DNA from 2 places in the Paenibacillus sp. Y5S-9 genome. Region 1 is predicted to be linked to the other one. Evidence: riboswitches for the same ligand, from Rfam matches in the RefSeq annotation. Region 1 holds a riboswitch; the other holds the start of a gene.

Region 1 (3,423 bases):
TTGTGGTCGAGAAAAGTTTCCAGGCAGGGGCACGAACGATTCGTGAACAGGGTATTCCGGTGGAAGCCTTGGTACGCATTCGTTCCCTGAACGATGGTACGGTACAATTTGACGATAACGAAATGTGACATTTTAAAGGAATAGGGCCTATTTTTTGAACTATGCCTTTGCATGACCGCGGATTTCATTTATAATGGGGTTATGTTAGGGAGAGGAGGCAACACCATGGGGAACCAACCGGCAACAGAACAATTTTTTAATGATAAGCTGGCGGAATCGAAAGTTCATTTTGAACGTGCCCTGGATTGTAAACATACGGAATTCGATGACCTTTATCCCTATATGATTGAACATCCTCAATTTTTCTGGTACAAACGCTATGTTGCCTGGTCAGAATTACTGACGATTGTAGGCTTGTGCGAAGAGTTGTCCTTCTCTTGGAAAGAACAATTTACACCGCATCAAGTGGAGTACCTTGAAGAACGTGTGATGTCCGCCAAAGTGCTTGATTTTTGGTTCGAGAAGAACGACAGCAAAGAGCACGCGCAGCGGTAACTTTCAGTCGGGACATAATTTCGAATGACATGACAGTCCAATACAGTCACGTGAGACCTAAATGACATTTCATTTAGGTCTCTTTTTGTAAATAAATTTGGAATATAGGAGCCATGAAGATGATCAGTGATACAGAACTGGACGCCCTGCGTCTGTCAGGTGAGAAAGTAAGAGTAGTACGGGACGAGCTGGAATCTAACGATGTAACCGGGATTGTTGTTGCCTGGGATGGCGAGCAGGTACTTATCCGTCGTCAGAATCGACGTGTCGTCAAGCTGGATCGCGGTTACCGATATCAGCTGTTTAGCGAGCCGCGCCAGAGTCCACTTAGTGAGTAACAGTTTATAATTATGGCAGAGCCATGAGCGTTAAATGTTTGGAATTACCATGATTTGTTGGCATAATTGACTCACTCGGGAGAGAAGATAGGTACAGTGAGGAAGATCTGTAACTATAGCCGAGAGGGTGTGCTACAAGCCATGACATTGATGAATGATAAAGTTCATGCCTACAAGGATCAGATTGGAGCATTAAGCGATGTACTGCCAGGTGTGGTGAAGTCATATCATGAGTTTACGGGAGAATGTTTCCAACCTGGCGTGATTGATGCCAAGACAAAACAGCTCATTGCGCTCGGCATTGGATTGTTTGCCAACAATGAGGTATGTACTTTCTACCATGTAGAAGAAGCCCGTGCCAAGGGCGCTACAGATCAGGAGATCATGGAGACCGTAGCCGTGGCCGGAGCTGTAGGAGGCGGACATGCTCTGTCTCAGGGCGCGATGCGAGTGCAGAAGGCGCTGCATTAGTAAGCAATGAAACATACATTTTAAGCACAAAAAAGGCATCCGGTTAATAACCGATGCCTTTTTGTATGTGAATCACATTTTTCCTAACATTTTATCATACATAAACTGTCCAGTTACCCGACGTGCTGTTACATAGCGGTCATTGAAGTATGGATTCGATAACTTTGTGATGCTTACACCTTTACTGCTGGAGGCATGAGCGAATTGTCCGCCGCCGATATATACACCTGTATGTGAAATGCCTTTGCCTGTTGTATTAAAGAACACCAGATCACCTGTCCGAACATTGCTTTTGGCTACCGGAGTACCTGCTTTGGCTTGCTGCTGAGAAGTACGTGGCAATTCAATGCTGTATTTGTTGAAAAGATATTTCATAAAACCAGAACAGTCAAAGCCGGCTACAGTCGTGCCACCCCATTTGTAAGGAATACCTGTCATGTTGTTCACTACGGAGTTGATACTGCTTGCCTCTGTGCTTGTTGCCCCGGATGTAAATAATACAGCTGCTCCAAAAATGGAGATAATCAGTTTTTTCAAAATCAATGTTCTCCCTTCGATGCCTACGGAGTTAGCTAAGGGTTCGGTAGAAGGTTCCCTATATTTCCTATGTATAAGAATAATTCACCCAAATTGGTTCCCCCGTTTTCAAACATGAAACTCGGCAATGAATAATTAAGTTTTTGTAACTATTTGAAACTATATTGCATAAATGCGTAATTGTCAAACCCATTTAAAACCCTTCGTAATACCTCAATGTTAGCGGAATTAAGGTTTTTATATGAAAGAAGGGATCAAGTTTGGGTATCATTCATGACAAAAACGTCATTATTGATTCGCTTAAGACGAATTTGGATAAATAAATAGGTTTGTCATGAGTTAAAAGAACTATTCCGTTATGTAGAATTAGAGATATTATATTCATTAAGTTGCATATATTGACAAAAATCGATTTTTTGCATATTATCTGAGTATCCAATCCACATATTGGATTAAAATTGATTTTATTATGCGATAAATACAAATAAAGGAGGTTTGTGGAAGCTTATCATAGGTAAAGTAGAAGTGGCAGATTTATAAAAACGAACATAGGAGAGTGTTACATTTGAAAGCGAAGAAAATAATTACTTTTGTCCTGGCATGTACGATGGTGGTGTTCTCAGCAGTTGGAATGGCAGTTCTCCCTGTAGGGACGGTATCTGCTGCGGATGCATCGGGTACTACAGCGAGTATTTCTGATATTTTGAAGAACCAGCTGCCGGATGGAGGTTGGAGAAAAGATTATAAACAGACAAGTGGAGAGTGGGCGAAGTCCACGATAGACAACAAGGCTACATACTCAGAAATTAGAAGATTGGCGAAGGAATTCAAAAAGACGAATGATCCGCGATACTCCACAGCTGCAATCAAAGGAATTAACTTTTTGATCAACATGCAGTATTCAAACGGCGGATGGCCACAAGTCTACCAAAGCTCCGGATATCACAAACATATTACCTACAATGATGATGCCATGATTAATGTAATGATCATGCTCGATGAAGTAGCGACACGCAAAGGTGATTTCTCGTTTATCGACAGCACACTTGCTAACCGCAGTAAAAATTCAGTTGCCAAAGGTGTGGAGGCGATTCTGAATACACAAGTCGTTTCAGGTGGTAAGCTGACAGCATGGGGACAACAACATGATTCCAGTTCCCTTAAACCAGCGAGCGCAAGAATCTACGAAGTGCCATCGCTGACAGCTGGAGAAAGTGTAACAATCGTTAAATTCCTGAAAACGAGACCTGCTAACTCTAAAATCACAGCATCCATTAAAGGAGCGGAGGCTTGGTTTAACAAGGTGAAAATTACGGGTTACAAGTATGAAAGAGCTAATGGAGATAGTAAAATTATCGCTGATTCCAAAGCTGCACCAATTTGGGCACGCTTCTATGAGATCGGAACAGATAAACCAATCTTTATTGGTCGCGACGGGGTAGTTAAATACAAATTAAGTGATATTGATAAAGAAAGAAGAGGCGGTTATGCATGGTATGGCAACTGGCCTTCCAAGCTTTAA
Region 2 (3,423 bases), 2.3 Mb from region 1:
TGTCCTTCATATGCTCACAATCCTTCACGTTCAATTTGCGCTAATGCTGTAGAGAACTCTTCCCGTGTAATCTGAAATACACTGAGACGTTTGTGGAACTGCTTCCCGTTACAATAACCGATGCCCAGCAGATTGCCCATCTCCATGCGACGTGCAGCAGCCTGCGGATGCACGATAAGTCCTGCCGCGATCAGGTCCTCCCAATCGATCAGGCTCGGAGCACCTTCGTATGAAGTATGTACGCGTGCCAGAGCATGACGGATCGCCTCCGGTGAGGCATTCTCCACCCCAATGTCCCCTTTGCGTGTTGCATCGGCTTCCGGAATGAAGGCATGTTTGCAGCCAGGCACCTTGTTCGCAATAATTTTACGAATGCGTTCGCCAGCATGATCCGGATCTGTCAGTACAATGACTCCCCGTCTCTCCTGAGCAAGCGCAATCCGCTTCAGAATGCGTTGGTTGATTGCTGAGCCACCTGTTTCTATTGTATCGGCTTCAACGGCCCGACGGATGGCTACCGTATCGTCACGGCCTTCCACCACAATGACTTCTTTTATCATGTTCCATTTCTTCCTTTCTAACGCAAAAAGAAGAGGAATATCCTCTTCTCTGCCAACGGCGGGGGAGACTGAATTCAGACTCCTCCGCCGCATATTCCGCATGAATCATTCATGCAACTATTTTATAGCATTCCCATTTCAAAGTAAAACGATTTTAGTTCGCTTCCGGCTTCACCGGACCGATCACGTAGACCGTCTTGCCTTTCTTACGTCCAAAATTCAGGGCATGCTTCACACTGTCATAATATACATCAATTTTGTTGCCTTTAATGGCACCGCCTGTATCTTCCGCACGACGGAATCCCAGACCTTCGATATATACCCACCAGCCAATTGGAATGACTTTGGGATCAACCGCAATGGTGCGCCCTTCCGTTACACGAGTACCGGAAGCTGTTTTAGTTCCAATGCCAGGCTCTTCGGAAGAGTAGGCAGTCATGGATACATTTTTAAGTACTTTTGAGTATTTAAAAGAAGTCCCGGATACGGTAATGACTTTGCTGCCCGAGGCAGATGTTTTCTTCGAGTTCGTTGTTGTAGCCTTTTTGGTTGTTGAAGTTTGAGCCGATACGGTCTGAATCACAGGTTCTTTCACGACCGGTTTTGCTTTGGTGCCGACAGCGATCACTTTATCTACACGATTATTCGCGACAGATTTGCCGACCATTTTTTTGGAGACCAATTCTCCATCCTGAAATACCTTTTCGATATGCTGTACAAGTGTGCCTTCTTTGCCGTTTACAACGACACGGTTATCCCCTTTGTACAAGCTAGGGTCAGCCGTTTTAATGACTTTGTAAGCGATTGGCTGCTCTACCTCCACTGTACGCTTTGTTACGCGCACTACACGGATCTTCATATCCGCTTTGATGGCAGTTCCAAGCGCCGGATACACTTTATCATTACTCTCAACTTGAATACCTGATTTTTGAATTGCATCTTCTACCGATGAATCCGTTGTATACAGAGTCTTGGTGTCTCCGTCTGCCGTAATGTTGACTGGAACGGCCCGCTCAATAACGATTCGGTCTCCATCTGTAATCGCCCCATTCATGGACATGGATACCTTATCGTGAGGGCTGACTGTGATCGACTGCTCCTCCAGCATTTCCTGAAGCATTCCTGTACGAGTCTCTACCACCTGAGCTTTGCCATCAATAACCAGTGAAATTTGTTTCCCGGCCTGACCGTAAACGACTAACAAGATCATGATTGTAAGCGCAATTGAGAAAATCGCGATCAATGCCATTTGACGCATGTTCTCATGCTTCCACCGCAACGCGAAAGACTTACTGGATGATCGTGACTCATGGGTCTCTTCTGGTTGGAATGTGCCCACTTCTCCGTCCTCCTTCATAGCCTCGCCGTCTAAAGTAATGCATGATGTCTTTGACGTGACTATACCAAATTTTCTACAGAACACAGATTGGACCAACATAATCCGGTTCTGCACCATGAATCAATCTTCGCAACATGATGTCATCCTCCTGAATACCTACCGTATGATGACAATATTTCTTTTATTCAAAAACAAAAAAGCCAAAGAAAGAGTGTAAGAGGAACTCTTTCGTGGCTTCCGAATGATTCTGAATATCGGAAATTCATGCACGAGGTTGCCTCTCTTTTTCCGCTTGCGAGGTTAGCTGTCGGGTTCGGGCGAAAGAGAGCCGCCCTATCTTAGGTCACCCGCTCATGGCGGACGCCCTTGAATTCACCCCGAGACCCAAAGAAGAAATCAAATACGGCTTCGCAGTTCCCTTCGCTGCTTTTGGGTCAGCGAACGTTGCGCATCGGCCAAATACACCGATGTTTAAGCCCTATTGGTTCCCCCGCTCTCCGTTAACGGAGACTCAGCGAGACTGATTCATGAAAGTAATGTTGTTTCATCGGAAAGTGTCCCTTTGTTCATCCCCCGAACATCTGTCCAATTTTCCGCACAACAATTCACTGAAAAGATGATATCCTGTTTTGATGCATGTTGTAAAGCGTTGATCAAGTACGTTTTTCTGAATATTTGGTTAAAATATTGTAATATTCTTGATTTATTTGGAGCAAAGGGCAAATTACCTCCGCTTACCTGCCTTTTTCACCTCATTTGCTCGTTTTTTTAACGAATTCCAAATCGTTCCATGGCATTTTTGGTTGTTATTGCAGCAATTTCCTCCACCGAAATGCCTTTAATTTCCGCTGCTGCCTCTGCAACCAGACGTACATGCGCTGTCTCATTTCGCTTCCCACGATAAGGGTGAGGTGTCAAATATGGAGCATCTGTTTCAATGAAAAACCGGTCCATAGGAACCTTCGCCAGCACCTCTTTGGGCTGCTTTGCATTTTTGAATGTGATCGGTCCTCCGAAAGAGAGATGGAAGCCCATATCGAGACAACTTTTCGCTGTTTCCCAGCTGCCCGAGAACGAGTGCATTACACCACCAACCTCACCCGCCTTCTCTTCACGCAAAATTCTTATGATATCCTCATGTGCATCCCGATTATGGATGACAATCGGCATGTTCACTTCACGCGCCAAAGCAATTTGTTGTCGTAATACGCGATGCTGTATTTCTTTTGGTGAAGTATCCCAGTGATAATCCAATCCAATCTCACCGATCGCAACCACTTTTTCATGCTTGCATAAAGATGCAATCCACTCCAAATCGCCCTCCTGCATTGTGATCGCATCTACGGGATGCCACCCTACAGCTGCATAGATAAAGTCATATGTTTCAGCGAGTTTCATTGTGGTTGGAATCGTCTCCCGGTTAAAGCCAATGTTGATCATGCGACCAACTCCTGCATCCACAGCACGCTGAATCATGTCCTCGCGGTCCTCGTCGAATTGTGGTGCATCCAGATGTGTATGTGT

Evidence for each region. A riboswitch is a leader RNA that binds a small molecule or an ion and turns the genes downstream of it on or off. The one in region 1 is predicted to bind cyclic di-AMP.
Region 2: linked by a shared signal. The riboswitch ahead of V6669_RS00150 (ubiquitin-like domain-containing protein) and the one ahead of V6669_RS10575 (C40 family peptidase) in region 1 are both predicted to bind cyclic di-AMP.

What each region holds. Positions count from the first base shown of each region.
Region 1 covers NZ_CP145887.1:2,351,274-2,354,696, forward strand. The annotation lists gene V6669_RS10555 (xanthine phosphoribosyltransferase) at 1-128, shown strand, start outside; gene V6669_RS10560 (hypothetical protein) at 226-555, shown strand; gene V6669_RS10565 (hypothetical protein) at 675-893, shown strand; gene V6669_RS10570 (carboxymuconolactone decarboxylase family protein) at 1,035-1,364, shown strand; gene V6669_RS10575 (C40 family peptidase) at 1,437-1,901, opposite strand; cyclic di-AMP (ydaO/yuaA leader) riboswitch at 1,907-2,038, opposite strand; gene pelA (pectate lyase) at 2,458-3,423, shown strand.
Region 2 covers NZ_CP145887.1:31,981-35,403, reverse strand. The annotation lists gene rsmA (16S rRNA (adenine(1518)-N(6)/adenine(1519)-N(6))-dimethyltransferase RsmA) at 1-10, opposite strand, end outside; gene rnmV (ribonuclease M5) at 15-560, opposite strand; gene V6669_RS00150 (ubiquitin-like domain-containing protein) at 715-1,899, opposite strand; cyclic di-AMP (ydaO/yuaA leader) riboswitch at 2,173-2,426, opposite strand; gene V6669_RS00145 (TatD family hydrolase) at 2,668-3,423, opposite strand, start outside.